DNA from 2 places in the Streptomyces sp. NBC_00654 genome. Region 2 is predicted to be linked to the other one. Evidence: riboswitches for the same ligand, from Rfam matches in the RefSeq annotation. Region 2 holds a riboswitch; the other holds the start of a gene.
The links. Region 2 has a riboswitch for cobalamin ahead of metE (5-methyltetrahydropteroyltriglutamate--homocysteine S-methyltransferase). Riboswitches for the same ligand answer to the same signal wherever they lie in the genome.
Positions count from the first base shown of each region.

Region 1: linked by a shared signal. The riboswitch ahead of OHA98_RS33755 (ABC transporter substrate-binding protein) and the one ahead of metE (5-methyltetrahydropteroyltriglutamate--homocysteine S-methyltransferase) in region 2 are both predicted to bind cobalamin.

Region 1 is NZ_JAPEOB010000003.1:302,348-309,619, reverse strand. It holds gene OHA98_RS33785 (isochorismatase family protein) at 1-527, opposite strand, end outside; gene OHA98_RS33780 (nicotinate phosphoribosyltransferase) at 826-2,154, opposite strand; gene clpS (ATP-dependent Clp protease adapter ClpS) at 2,244-2,552, shown strand; gene OHA98_RS33770 (DUF2017 domain-containing protein) at 2,665-3,249, shown strand; gene OHA98_RS33765 (amino acid permease) at 3,634-5,064, shown strand; gene OHA98_RS33760 (M67 family metallopeptidase) at 5,172-5,594, shown strand; cobalamin riboswitch at 5,628-5,793, shown strand; gene OHA98_RS33755 (ABC transporter substrate-binding protein) at 5,831-6,874, shown strand; gene OHA98_RS33750 (iron ABC transporter permease) at 6,871-7,272, shown strand, end outside.
Region 2 is NZ_JAPEOB010000002.1:969,033-976,304, reverse strand. It holds gene OHA98_RS24565 (LacI family DNA-binding transcriptional regulator) at 1-357, opposite strand, end outside; gene OHA98_RS24560 (mandelate racemase/muconate lactonizing enzyme family protein) at 591-1,733, shown strand; gene OHA98_RS24555 (DUF6351 family protein) at 1,823-3,985, shown strand; cobalamin riboswitch at 4,176-4,322, shown strand; gene metE (5-methyltetrahydropteroyltriglutamate--homocysteine S-methyltransferase) at 4,504-6,828, shown strand; gene OHA98_RS24545 (helix-turn-helix transcriptional regulator) at 7,040-7,272, shown strand, end outside.

The DNA.
Region 1 (7,272 bases), on a different contig from region 2:
CGCTGCGTGGTCGCCCCGGCGACTCCGGCGGTCAGGTCCAGCAGTACATGGGTGGTGAAGCCCTCGCGGGCGGCGTCCAGGGCGGTGGCCCGGACGCAGTGGTCGGTCGCGATGCCGACCACGTCGACCTCGGTGACGGAGCGGTCGCGCAGCCACTGGGCGAGCCCGACCCCGTTCTCGTCGAGCCCCTCGAAGCCGCTGTACGCCGCGGCGTACGCCCCCTTGTCGAACACGCTGTCGATGGCGCCGGAGGCGACCGCGGGGGCGAAGTTCGGGTGGAAGCCCACACCCTCCGTACCGGCCACACAGTGCACCGGCCAGGAGTGCTCGAAGTCGGGCCGGTCCGAGAAGTGGTCGCCCGGGTCGATGTGGTGGTCCCGGGTGGCCACCACATGGCGGTAGACGGCCTGGGCCTCGCCGATCAGGTCGGTGATGGCGGCGGCGACATCGGCGCCGCCCGCCACCGCGAGGCTGCCGCCCTCGCAGAAGTCGTTCTGAACGTCCACGACGATCAAGGCGCGGTGCATGGCGGGTGTCCTTAGGTGGGGAGTGGCGGCGGGCCGGGCGCGAGCCGGGCGCGAGCCGGGATTTCGGGGCCGGGGCGTGAACCGGACCGGAGGGGAGCGGGAAGGGGAGTGGGCCGGAGGGGGAGCGGGCCGGAGGGGGCGGGAAGGGGAGCGGGCCGGGGGCGGGAACGGAGCGGGACGGGATGCCATCGAGCGTAGAGACTCGGACGGCACAATCAAGCCCGTCCGGCAATCCCGGCCCATCCCGCCGTTGCCCCGCCCCGGCCGCCTCACACCTGCCGGCAGGACCCGTGCCGGGTCACATGTACTCGGTCGGGATCACCGGCTCGCCGCGGGACAGCTGGATCGCCGACATCGGCAGCCCCTTCCGCGCGGCGACATGCCGCTCGCGGGCCGCCTCCAGGGGTTCACGGGCGACCACCTCGCCGCCCCGTACCAGCTCCACCAGCAGCTGCCGCCCGGCCAGCTCCTCGGGCACCGGGCCGGTGCCGACGACCTCGGCCTCGGCCACCCCGTGCTCGTCCAGCCGGCGCGCGGCCCACTTGCGTCCGCCCACCGACGACTTCGCGCCGAGCGACTTCTTCGCGACCGGCCGCATCGTCTCGCCGGGGTCGGCGGAGGCGGCGCGGGCGACCAGCTTGTAGACCATGGAACAGGTCGGCTGTCCGCTCCCGGTGACCAGCTGCGTGCCCACCCCGTAGGCGTCGACCGGCGCCGCGGCCAGCGAGGCGATGGCGTACTCGTCCAGGTCCGAGGTCACCACGATCTTCGTCCCGGTGGCGCCCAGCTCGTCCAGCTGCTGCCGTACGCGGTGCGCGACCAGCAGGAGGTCACCGGAGTCGATCCGGACCGCGCCGAGCTCGGGCCCGGCGATCTCGACCGCCGTGCGGACCGCCTCGGTCACGTCGTACGTGTCGACCAGCAGCGTCGTGTTCCGGCCGAGCGAGTCCACCTGTGCCTGGAACGCGTCGCGCTCGCTGTCGTGCAGCAGGGTGAACGCGTGGGCGCTGGTCCCGACGGTCGGGATGCCGTAGCGGAAGCCCGCCGCCAGGTCGGAGGTGGTGTCGAAGCCGCCGACGTACGCGGCGCGCGCCGAGGCGACGGCCGACAGTTCGTGCGTGCGGCGGGCGCCCATCTCGATCAGCCCGCGGCCGCCCGCCGCGGCCGACATCCGGGAGGCCGCCGCGGCGATCGCCGAGTCGTGGTTGAGGATCGACAGGATCACGGTCTCCAGCAGCACGCACTCGGCGAAGGAGCCCTCCACCCGCAGGATCGGCGAGCCGGGGAAGTACACCTCGCCCTCCGGGTAGCCCCAGATGTCGCCGCTGAAGCGGTAACCGGCCAGCCATTCGAGCGTGGGCTCGTCGACGACGCGCTGCTGGCGCAGGAAGCCGATCATCTCGTCGTCGAAGTGGAAGTTCTCCACGGCGTCGAGCACCCGCCCGGTGCCCGCCACGACGCCGTAGCGCCGCCCTTCCGGCAGCCGCCGGGTGAAGGCCTCGAAAACCGAGCGCCGGTCCGCGGTGCCGGCCTTCAGGGCTGCCTGCACCATGGTCAGCTCGTACTGGTCGGTGAAGAGTGCGGTCGACGGCACACCGACCCGTCGCCCAAGGTCCGCTGAGTTCATGGCTGGGATGCTACCCCCTATTTCGTCAAAGTGACGAGATGTGGGGTCCGTTTGTGCGATGACCCCTTCCGGGTGGCAGCATGGGGTAGGTGAGCGTTGCTACCCCCGTAGAGATCGAACGTCCGGAGTCGGCCGAAGAGACCTTCGCGGTCCCCGAGCCGGACGTTCCCTGGGTGACGCTGGTGCACAACGACCCGGTCAACCTCATGAGCTATGTGACCTATGTCTTCCAGGCCTACTTCGGCTACTCCAAGGACAAGGCCCACAAGCTCATGCTCGATGTGCACCAGAAGGGCCGTGCCGTCGTCTCCAGCGGAAGCCGCGAGGAGATGGAGCGCGATGTCCAGGCCATGCACGGCTACGGCCTCTGGGCCACCCTGACCCAGGACCGCACCTAGGACCGCGGCCGGCCCGCGCGCCGGCGGACGGGGCCGCGCACCGGCCCCGCCCCACGCGCCCGTCATCCGCTTCTCCCGCCCCTGCCCCGCACGACCCACCATCGGAGAATCCATGGCCGGCCATTTCGAGGCCACCCCCGACGGCGGCGCGGCCGTCGCGCTCGACGAGGTCGAGATCTCCATCCTGCGCTCCCTGGCCGTCCAGCTGCTGGAACTGATCGGTCCGGGCGATCAGCCCGCCGAGGGCGAGGACCCGCTCGCCGCGCTCTTCGCCGAGGGTCCGAGCGAACCGCCCGCCGACCCCGCCCTGGCCCGGCTGTTCCCCGAGGCGTACGGGAACGAGGACAAGGAGCTGCGCGAGGCGTCCGCCGAGTTCCGCCGCTTCACCGAGAACGATCTGCGCACCCGCAAGCGCGAGGACGCCCTCGCCCTCGTACGCACCCTGGACGGGCTCTCACCCGTGGGGGAGGGCGGAGCCGTGCTCACGCTCACCGCCGCCGAGTGCCGCAACTGGCTCGGCGCCCTGAACGACCTGCGGCTCACCATCGGCACCCGGCTGGAGGTGTCCGACGAGGACGAGGGGCAGGAGGGTTCGCTCTACCGCCTCTCCGACAGCGACCCGCGCAAGCCGATGGTGATGGCCTATCTCTGGCTGGGGGCGCTCCAGGAGACGCTCATCGAGACGCTGATGCCGTAATCCGGAGGCGAAGGGCTGTCCCGCGAAGCTGTTCCGCGGGGCAGCCCTTCGGCGCGTCCTCGGGTGCCTCCTTGGGCGCGTCCTGCGGTGCGTTCGCTCAGTGGACGCTCAAATCGGAATAACGATCGCGTCACCCGAACAGCCGTCTTTGCAGCGGCTGGAAACTCTTGTCCGCTTTTTCCTGTGGTGTGCGCCACACAATGTCCCGTGGGTCGCCCGGGGGCCCGTGATAAATCTTCACGACCGCCCGGGGACGCCATCCCTGTTCCCGGGGGCGCTACAAGTCGGCCGAACGCCGACGGCACTCCATCCATATCCGGGGGGATCAGGAACTGATCCGTCGCCTGTGAAGGCGCGGATCGGCGTGGAGAAAGGCGCACCACCATGACATCGGCACAGGTCGACAAGGGGCACGCCGGCGATGAGGCCGAGGGTGCAGGAAACAGCGGCGAAGGATACCGGCGCGGCCTGGGTGCCCGCCAGATCCAGATGATCGCCATTGGTGGAGCCATCGGCACCGGGCTTTTCCTCGGTGCGGGCAAAGCCATCGACCGGGCCGGTCCCAGCCTCATCCTGGCCTACGCGATCGCGGGCCTGGTCATCTTCTTCATCATGCGGGCGCTGGGCGAACTTCTCATGTACCGCCCGGTCTCCGGCTCCTTCGCGGAGTACGCGCGGGAATTCCTCGGCCCGTTCTTCGGATTCGTGACCGGCTGGACGTACTGGCTCTTCTGGGTCGTCACCGGAATCACCGAAGTCACCGCCGCCGCCACCTATATGACGTACTGGTGGAACATTCCGCAGTGGCTGTCGGCACTCGTCTTCACGGTCATTCTGTACGGCGCCAACCTCATCTCCGTGAAGCTCTTCGGTGAGCTGGAGTTCTGGTTCTCGATGGTCAAGGTCACCGCGATCATCGGCATGATCCTCGTCTGCGCCGGAGTCCTCACGATCGGCTTCTCCGACGCCGCCGACACCGCGACCGTCGCCAATCTCTGGAACGACGGCGGATTCTTCCCCTCGGGCATCACCGGCACGCTGATGACCCTCCAGATCGTGATGTTCGCCTTCCTCGCCGTCGAACTCGTCGGCGTCACCGCGGGCGAGTCCAAGGACCCCACGACCGTCCTGCCCAAGGCCATCAACACCGTGCCGTGGCGCATCGCCGTCTTCTACGTCGGCGCGCTGATCATGATCCTCTCGGTGGTGCCGTGGAGCACGTTCAAGCCGGGTGTCTCGCCGTTCGTGAAGACCTTCGAGGAGATGGGTCTCAGCGTGGGGGCCGCGATCGTCAACTTCGTCGTCCTGACCGCGGCGCTCTCCTCCTGCAACTCCGGGATGTACTCCACCGGCCGCATGCTGCGCGACCTGGCGCTCAACGGGCAGGGCCCGAGGGCCTTCACCAGGCTGACGAGGAACGGCCTGCCGTTCGCCGGCACCACGTTCTCGGCCGCGCTGATGCTCGTCGGCGTCTGGATCAACTACCAGTGGCCGGGCGAGGCGTTCAACTACGTCGTCTCCTTCGCGACCATCTCCGGCATGTGGGCCTGGGTCATGATCCTGCTCAGCCAGCTCCGCTTCCGCGCGCTGGCCGACCGGGGGGTGCTCCCGCAGTCCGCCTTCAGGGCCCCCGGAGCCCCGTACACCAGCGTCTTCGCGCTCGGCTTCATCGGCATGGTCATCGTGATGATGGCCATCGACAAGGACGCCCGGGTCTCGCTGTACTGCGCACCGGTCTGGGCCCTGATCCTCGGTGTCTCGTATCTGGTGCTCAAGGCCCGCAACCCCGGGAACACGGCGTTCATCAAGCGCTGACACCCACGGCCACCCACGCCGGAGCGTCCGGCATGCGGGCCCGTCCGTACCACTCCTCGGTACGGGCGGGCCCGCCGCCCGTACGGGCCGGTCCTATCCTGGGCGCCATGCTGACCATCACCCAGGACCTCCACGACCGGATCGTCGCCCACTCCCGCGAGGACCACCCCGACGAGGCGTGCGGAGTCGTCGCGGGACCGGCCGGAACGGGACGGGCCGAACGCTTCATCCCCATGCTCAACGCCGCCCGCTCGCCCACGTTCTACGAGTTCGACTCGGCCGACCTCCTCAAGCTCTACCGCGACATGGACGACCGCGACGAGGAGCCCGTGATCATCTACCACTCGCACACGGCGACCGAGGCCTACCCCTCCCGCACCGACGTCACGTACGCCAACGAACCCGGCGCCCACTACGTCCTCGTCTCCACCGCGGACACCGACGACGCGGGCCCCTTCCAGTTCCGCTCGTACCGCATCGTGGACGGCGAGATCACCGAGGAGGACGTCAAGATCGTCGACGCCTGCTGAAGGACGCCCGGGGGACGCCCACTGAGGGTCGCCTCACCTGCGTCGCGACCAGGTCTGGCACACTGCACCCAGACCCAACGAGGCGGCAGGAACCAGGAAGCCGGTGCAAGTCCGGCACGGTCCCGCCACTGTGACCGAACCCCGTCCACCAGGACCGGGGCTCGGCAGTCAGGAACTGGCCTGCCGCCTTCTCGCACCGACCAGGGGACGCGGAAATCCCCCGGAGAGGCCCCGCCATGTCCCGGCGCACCCCCGCGCTCATAGCCGCCGCCGTGCTGCTCCCGCTCGCCCTCACCGCCTGCTCCGCCGCGGACGCCGACAACGGCTCCGCGGGCTCGGCCAAGGCCGGCGGACCGTCCGCCGAGGGCTTCCCGTACACCGTCACGAACTGCGGTGTCACCACGACGTACAAGGCGCCGCCGAAGCGCGCCGTCACCATGAACCAGCACGTCACCGAAGTGATGCTGGAACTGGGGCTGGCCACGTCCATGGTCGGCACCGCCTACCTCGACGACCAGGTCCTGCCGGAGTACGAGGACCAGTACGAGTCCATCCCGGTCCTGGCCGAGGAGTACCCCTCGTACGAGAAGCTCCTCGCCGCCGACCCCGACTTCGTCTACGGCGGCTACTCCACCGCGTTCACCGCGGGCGACGGCCGCAGCCGCGAGGCGCTGAAGAAGTCCGGCATCGACACCCGGCTCAACACCGAGTACTGCGCCAAGAACCCGACCGCGATGGACGCCCTCTACCAGGAGGTCCGCGAGGTCGGCCGCACCTTCGGCGTCGCCCCGCGCGCCGACGCGTGGATCGAGGAGGCGAAGGCCACCAACGCCGCCACGGCCGAGCGGCTCAAGTCCGCCCGCCCGGTCTCCGTCTTCGTCTACGACAGCGGCGACAAGACCGCGTTCACCGCGGGCGGCAAGGGCATCGGCAACGAGCTGATCACCCGGGCCGGCGGCCGCAACGTCTTCGCCGATCTCGACAAGCCCTTCGGCGACGCCTCGTGGGAGAACGTCGTCGCCCGCAAGCCCGACGTCATCGTCATCTACGACTACGGCTCCACCACCGTCGCCCAGAAGAAGAAGCGCCTCCTGGAGGACCCGGCACTCGCCGACGTCCCCGCGATCAGGAACAAGCGCTTCGCCGTCCTCCCGCTCTCCGACGCGGTGCTCGGCGTGCGCGCCCCCGCGGCGGTCGGCAAGCTCGCCGCCCAGCTGCACCCGGAGATACCGGGGGACTCACCCACGGAGGAAGCGACGGACGCGGCCACCGCGCCGTGAGCTGCCGCACCCCCGCCGCGCCACGACGGCTGCGCTACACCCTGGTCCTCGGCGCCCTCGCCGTCGTCCTCGGGGCCGCCGTCCTCGCCGCGCTCGCCCTCGGCTCCGTCCGCATCCCGCCCGGCCAGGTCCTGGACATCCTGACCGGGCGGGCCGGACCGAGCCCGTTCCGCACGATCGTCCTCGACGTCCGGCTGCCCCGGGTCCTGCTCGGCATCGTCGTCGGCGCCGGACTCGCCGTGATCGGCACCGTCCTCCAGGCGCTCGTACGCAATCCGCTCGCCGACCCGTTCCTCCTCGGCGTCTCCTCCGGGGCCTCCACCGGAGCGGTCCTCGTGATCGTCCTCGGCGTCGGCGCGGGCCTCGCCACCACCGTCACCATTCCGGCCGCCGCCTTC
Region 2 (7,272 bases):
CAGGCCGTCGACCCGCTTCGACACGGCCGCGATGGCGGCCAGCTCGTCCGCCTCGCGCTCGTCGCTGTCGGCCACCAGAACCGTATAGCCCAGATGCCGGGCGCGGGCCTGCATCGCCTTGATGATCGGCGGGAAGAACGGGTTGGCGATGTCCGGGACGATCAGGCCGAGCGTTCCGGTGCCGCCGCCGCGCAGTGAACGGGCCGCCGGGTTGGGGGAGTAGCCGAGCTTGGCCGCGGCGTCGAGGATGCGCTGCCGTGTCGTCGGCTGCACCTGGTCGGGTGCGGTGAACGCACGGGACACCGTCGACACCGAGACACCCGCGGCGCTCGCCACCTCCCGGATCGTTACTGCCACGGACGGCCTCCTCGTCGTCTTGAGCCGGTGACCCGGCCGCCTCACATCTGGATCCTGCGATTGCGGTTGATGTTTGCGAACGTTCCCACAGCATGTCAAGAGATGTGTCAGGACTATTTCATCCAGGAAAACCTTCTGTATGCATGGGTCTTGCGCTCCGGTTCGACTGCCGTCGATGATGTGCTCTCAAGAACGGCACTGAAATCGCGGGAACGTTTTCATAGAGGAGTGGAATGAAGATCACCGGCCTGGAAGTGCTGACTCTTCCCGACCACGGCGACAGCATGATGCTGGTCGTGGTCGACACCGACGAGGGCATCCACGGCCTGGGCGAGGTCGGCATCAGGTCGCGCCAACGGGCGGTCGCGGGCGGTCTGGAGCACCTCGCGGAGCTGATCGTCGGCGAGGACCCGAGGCGTATCGAGCACCTCTGGCAGGTGATGTTCCGGCGCGGGTTCTTCCCCGCCGACCGCATACTCGGCGCCGCCATCGCCGCGGTGGACGTGGCCCTCTGGGACATCCGCGGCAAGGCGCTCGGCGTACCCGTGCACGAACTGCTCGGCGGCCGGGTACGTGATCACGTACCCGCCTATGTGCATGTCGGCGACGGCTACGACGACCGCGAGTGGTTCCTGGACCGCTGCCGCGACCTGGTCGCGCAGGGCTGGCGTCATCTGCGGTTCGCCTCGCCGCACGACGCCGACGGCACGCTCGACGCCCGCCGCTGCCTGCGCGACTCGGTCGGCCTCTTCCACCAGGTGCGCGACGCGGTCGGCGACGAGGTGGAGCTGATCCTCGACGTCCATACGCGCCTGGATCCGCCGGAGGCGCTGACCCTGTGCAGGGAGATCGAGGCGGCCCGTCCGTTCTTCGTCGAGGACCCGCTGCGCTGTGAGAACCCGGACAGCTACCGCATGCTGCGGGCACGCACCGGGGTGCCGCTGGCCGCGGGCGAACAGTACGGCTCCAAATGGGAGTTCAGGACGCTCATCGAGGACGACCTCATCGACTACGCGCGCGTGGACGTGGGGGTGGCCGCCGGCCTGACCGAGGCGAAGAAGATCGCGGCGATGGCGGAGACCCACCACATCAAGCTCGCCACCCACAACCCGCTCGGCCCGGTCACCGCGGCCTCCTCGCTCCAGCTCAACCTGGCCTGCCCCAACGCGGCGATCCAGGAGCACCAGACCGACCCCGAGCCCGCCATCGCCGCCCTCTTCACCGCGCGGCCGACGATCCTGCCGGGGCGGGTGGAGCTGAGCGAACTGCCCGGCATCGGCGTCGACATCGACCGGGAGGCGGCGCGCCGGTACCAGGCACACGCGGCCGAGCGCCCGCACCTGCGTACGTCGGACGGGGCGTTCACCAACTGGTAGCCCCGGGCCGGGCCGGGCAGGGCCGGCCGCAGCCCGCGTATGCACAGCACACACGATTTCCCACCCCAGGAAGTGAGGCGAGTTCCGTCATGTCGTTCACAGGAGCCGCGAGACCGGTCCGGATGGGCCTGGCCGGCGTGGCGTTCATGGGCGTGCTGGTCGGCGCGTCCGCGACGCCGGCCGGCAGCCAGGAACGCGAGAGCGAGAAGCTACAGGTGACGGCCGTGTCGTCGCGGCCCGGAGTGGTGTCGGGGGACGACGCCCTGATACGTGTCGTGGCGCCCGCGTCCATAGCGGCCGACAGCATCCGGATCGCGGTGGACGGCCGGGACGTGACATCGAGCTTCCGGCCGTCCGGCGAGAACGCGCTGATGGGCGTGGTGAAGGAGCTGTCCAAGGGCGAGAACAGGCTCACGGCCACGGCTCAGGGCGCGGACAGCGGAGAGGTGACCCTGAAGAACCACCCCATCACGGGGCCGGTGTTCTCCGGGCCGCACGAGAAGCCGTTCATCTGTGACACGGCCGAGTTCAAGACGGTCACCGGCGGCACCCTCGGGCAGCCCACCGACGAGAACTGCTCGGCCGAGACCCGCGTCGACTACATGTACCGCACCACGGCCGGCACGTTCGTCGCCCTGCCCGACGTGAACGACCGTCCCGCCGACCTGGCGACCGCCACGACGAGCGCGGGCAAGAAGGTGCCGTACATCGTCCGCGTCGAGACCGGCACCATCAACCGCGGCATCTACGAGACGGCCGTACTGCACGACCCGCTGTCCCCCGCCCCCGACCCGCTGGAGCGCGGGCCGGGCTGGAACGGGCGCCTCGTGTACGGATTCGGCGGGGGCTGCAACGGCGGCTGGTACGTCCAGGGCCGCAAGACCGTCGGCATCATGAACGACACGTATCTGAGCAAGGGCTACGGCGTCGCCTCGTCCTCGCTGAACGTCTTCGGCAACAACTGCAACGACCTGCTGGCCGCCGAGACCATGAGCATGGTCAAGGAACGCTTCGTGGAGACGTACGGCGAACCGGCCTTCACCATGGGGAACGGCTGCTCCGGCGGCTCGTACCAGACCCACCAGATCGCCGACAACTACCCGGGCCTGCTGGACGGCATCCTCTCCGGCTGCAGCTTCCCCGACGTCGGCTTCGGGACGATCCAGACGCTCAGCGACGCCCAGCTCCTGAACCACTACTTCACCAATGTCGCGCCCGACGCGTTCACCAAGGAGCAGCAGAAGGCGGTCTCCGGGTTCGGCACGTGGGAGAGCATCGGCAGCCTGGCACGGGCCGCCGGCCGTATCGACCCCACGGTGTACTGCCCTGCCCAGCTGCCCAAGGAGCAGCGCTACAACCCCGCCACCAACCCGGACGGTGCCCGCTGCGACGTGTACAGCCACGCCGTGAACGTCTACGGCGAGGTACCGGAGACCGGGAAGGCGCGCAGGCCGCTCGACAACACCGGTATCCAGTACGGACTTCAGGCCCTGAACAACGGGACCATCGACATGGACCGGTTCATCGACCTGAACCGGCGCATCGGCGGCCTCGACGACGACGCCAAGCCCGCCGCGGAGCGCACCGTCGCCGATCTCAAGGCGGTTCGGCTCGCCTACCGCACCGGTCGCATGCTGAACGGCGGTGCCGGTCTCGCCGACATCCCGATCATCGACTACCGCGACTACACGGACGACGCCGCGACCGGCGACATGCACATGCGCTTCCATTCCTTCTCCACCCGGGCGCGCCTGGACAAGGCCAACGGCACCCACGCCAACCAGGTCATGCTCACCCGCTCCAGCGGGCACGGGTTCACCCTCGCCGGGATGGTGGCCGACATGGACCAGTGGCTCACCGCCATCAAGGGGGACCCCGGCAACGACGCCCCCATCGAGAAGATCGTCCGCAATCGGCCGCAGGGACTCACCGACGCCTGCTGGACCCGTGGCATCGGGGCGAAGAAGATCTCGGAACCCCAGGTGGAGGGCATCGGCAACACCGAGTGCAACACCCTCTACCCGGTGTGGACCTCGCCGCGGATGGTCGCCGGAGCCGATGTGGCCAATGACATCGTCAAGTGCCGCAAGCGTCCCGTGGTCAGCACCGACTACCAGGTGCCGGTGACCGAAGCCCAGCTCAAGGAGCTGACGGGGATCTTCCCGTACGGTGTCTGCGACTGGTCCGTTCCCGGGGCGGGTCAGCAGGCCCCCATGGGTACCTGGCTCTCCTTCGACGCGGTGACCGGATAGCGACAGGCGAGCCCCGAAGGCTGTTCCGACAGGCCCCGGTGTCCGTTCGCTCCACCGCGCCCGTCATTTCGCCCGCACACCCCCGCCCGTGACGCGTCCCGGTATCCGGGCGGGGGTGTGCGGGCGCCGCCCGTCGCTTAGGGTGGCGGACGCAGCTGGTTCGCCCCCGTCCGCCAGGCGGGACGCGTCGTAAGAGGGAACCCGGTGGGAATCCGGGACTGCCCCGCAGCGGTGAGTGGGAACGAACGCCGTCATACGCACTGGATCCGGCCGGATCCGGGAAGCGACGGCCAGTAGGAATCTGCCCCGGCGGATGTGCCCGCGAGTCCGAAGACCTGCCCGTTGCCCGTACGCGACCGATCGCGTGCGGAGATCCCGGTGACCTCGTGGGCGGGTCGGCGTACATATCGGGCGGCACGTGCGGGAGAACTCCGCGACGTGGTCCGCCCGGTCGGTCGTCCCTTCGCGTCCGCGTCCCGTCCCCGGGATCCAGGACACATCTCGCGAAGGAGAGTTCTGTGACAGCGAAGCCCGCAGCCGCGGCAGCACGGGCCACCGTGTACGGCTACCCCCGCCAGGGACAGAACCGTGAACTGAAGAAGGCCGTCGAGGGCTACTGGAAGGGCCGCGTGAGCGCGGACGCCCTCCGGGAGACCGCGGTGGATCTCCGCCGGTCGAACTGGCAGCAGCTGGCCGACGCAGGCATCCATGAAGTGCCGTCCGGCGATTTCTCGTACTACGACCATGTGCTGGACACCAGCGTCATGGTCGGAGCGGTCCCCGAACGGCACCGCGCGGTCGCCGAGGAAGACGCGCTGGACGGCTATTTCGCGATGGCCCGCGGCACCCAGGACATCGCACCGCTGGAAATGACCAAGTGGTTCGACACCAACTACCACTACCTGGTCCCCGAGCTGGGCCCGGACACGGTGTTCACGGCGCACTCCGCCAAGCAGGTCGCCGAGCTGAAGGAAGCCCTCGCGCTCGGCCACACCGCCCGCCCGGTCCTTGTCGGCCCCGTCACCTACCTGCTGCTCGCCAAACCCGCGCCGGGCGTGTCCGGGGACTTCGAGCCCCTGACCCTGCTGGACCGGCTGCTGCCGGTGTACGCCGAGGTGCTCGCGGATCTGCGGGCGGCCGGCGCCGAGTGGGTCCAGGTCGACGAACCCGCTCTCGTCCAGGACCGCACCCCTGCCGAACTGAACGCCGCCACCCGCGCCTACCGCGAACTCGGTGCCGCCACCGACCGGCCGAAGCTGCTGGTCGCCTCGTACTTCGGGCGGCTCGGTGAGGCCCTGGGCGTGCTGGCCAAGGCGCCGGTGGAAGGGCTGGCCCTCGACTTCACCGAATCGGGCGGCGCCAACCTCGAAGACCTCGCGGCGGCCGGCGGACTGCCCGGCAAGCGCCTGGTCGCGGGCGTCGTCGACGGACGCAACATCTGGATCAACGACTACGAGAAGTCCCTCGCGACCCTCGGCACCCTCCTCGGCCTCGCCGGCCGGGTGGACGTCTCCGCCTCCTGCTCACTCCTGCACGTACCGCTGGACGCCACCGCCGAGCGCGACATCGACCCGCAGATCGCCCGCTGGCTCGCCTTCGCCCGGCAGAAGACGCGGGAGGTCGCCGTCCTGACGCGTGGGCTCGCCCAGGGCACCGACACCATCGCCACCGCACTCGCGGCGAACCGCGCCGACCTCGCCTCCCGCGCCGGATCGGCACTGACCAGCGACCCCGCGGTGCGGGCCCGCACCGCCGCCGTCACCGCCGCGGACGGACGGCGCTCGCAGCCCTACGCGGAACGGACAGCCGCCCAGCGCGCGCACCTCGGGCTCCCGCCGCTGCCGACGACGACCATCGGTTCGTTCCCCCAGACCGATGAGCTGCGCACCGCTCGCGCCGACCTGCGGGCCGGACGGATCGACACCGCCGGGTACGAGGAACGGATCAGGGACGAGATCCGGGAAGTCCTCTCCTTCCAGGAGAAGGCGGGGCTCGACGTCCTGGTGCACGGCGAGCCCGAACGCAACGACATGGTGCAGTACTTCGCCGAGCGGCTCACCGGCTACCTCGCCACCCAGCACGGCTGGGTCCAGTCGTACGGCACCCGCTACGTCCGGCCGCCGGTGCTCGCGGGCGACATCTCCAGGCCGGAGCCGATGACGGTCCGCTGGACGGCGTACGCCCAGTCGCTGACCGCCCGTCCCGTCAAGGGCATGCTCACCGGCCCGGTCACCATGCTCGCCTGGTCCTTCGTCCGCGACGACCAGCCGCTCGGCGAGACCGCCCGGCAGGTCGCCCTCGCCCTGCGCGACGAGGTCGGCGACCTGGAAGCCGCGGGCACCTCGGTGATCCAGGTCGACGAGCCCGCCCTGCGCGAGACACTGCCGCTGCGCGCCGCCGACCGCGGCGCCTATCTGGCCTGGGCCACCGAGGCGTTCCGCCTCACCACGAGCGGCGTACGTCCGGACACCCAGATCCACACCCACATGTGCTACGCCGAGTTCGGAGACATCGTCGAGGCCATCGACGACCTCGACGCCGATGTCATCAGCCTGGAAGCGGCCCGCTCCCACATGCAGGTCGCCCGCGAACTGGCCGCGCACGGCTACCCCCGTGAAGCCGGACCAGGCGTCTACGACATCCACTCCCCGCGCGTCCCGAGCAGGGAGGAGGCCGCGGCCCTCCTCCGTACAGGACTTGAGGCCATCCCGGCCGGCCGGCTGTGGGTCAACCCCGACTGCGGCCTGAAGACCCGCGGCTGGCCCGAGACCCGCGCCTCCCTGGAGAACCTCGTCGCCGCCGCCCGCGTGGTCCGCGCGGAGCTGGCCACCGGGAACGGCTGATCCCGCGGGGCCGGGGCGGACACCCCTCGTGTCCGCCCCGGCCCTGCCGCGCTCGCGCTCATCAACTCCCACCCGTGCGGCGCCCGAACGGCGGTACGCTGCCGGGGTGCGGCGGCGTGTCCGGACAACTCCCCGCCTCCGCATGATCACTGAACCGATGGATATGGCCGCGGTCGGCATCAGCACACCTTCACCTCACGATGGAGCGACCATGCTGCGGGTGTACTTCACGTCCGAGGATCTGGCGCGGGTCCGCGTGGCCCCGGGCCCGGACTTCCTCTGGGAGATCAGCAACAGCGTGCAGACCCTGCAACGACGCGACGGGGAAAGGGTGTTCGGCGCCTGGCGCCGCTGGGCCCGGCCGCGCCTCTCGGGCAGTCGCCGGCTGCTGTCCAGTCTGCTGCCGCCGCGCGGCTACTCACCGGACTTCCTCACCCCCACCTC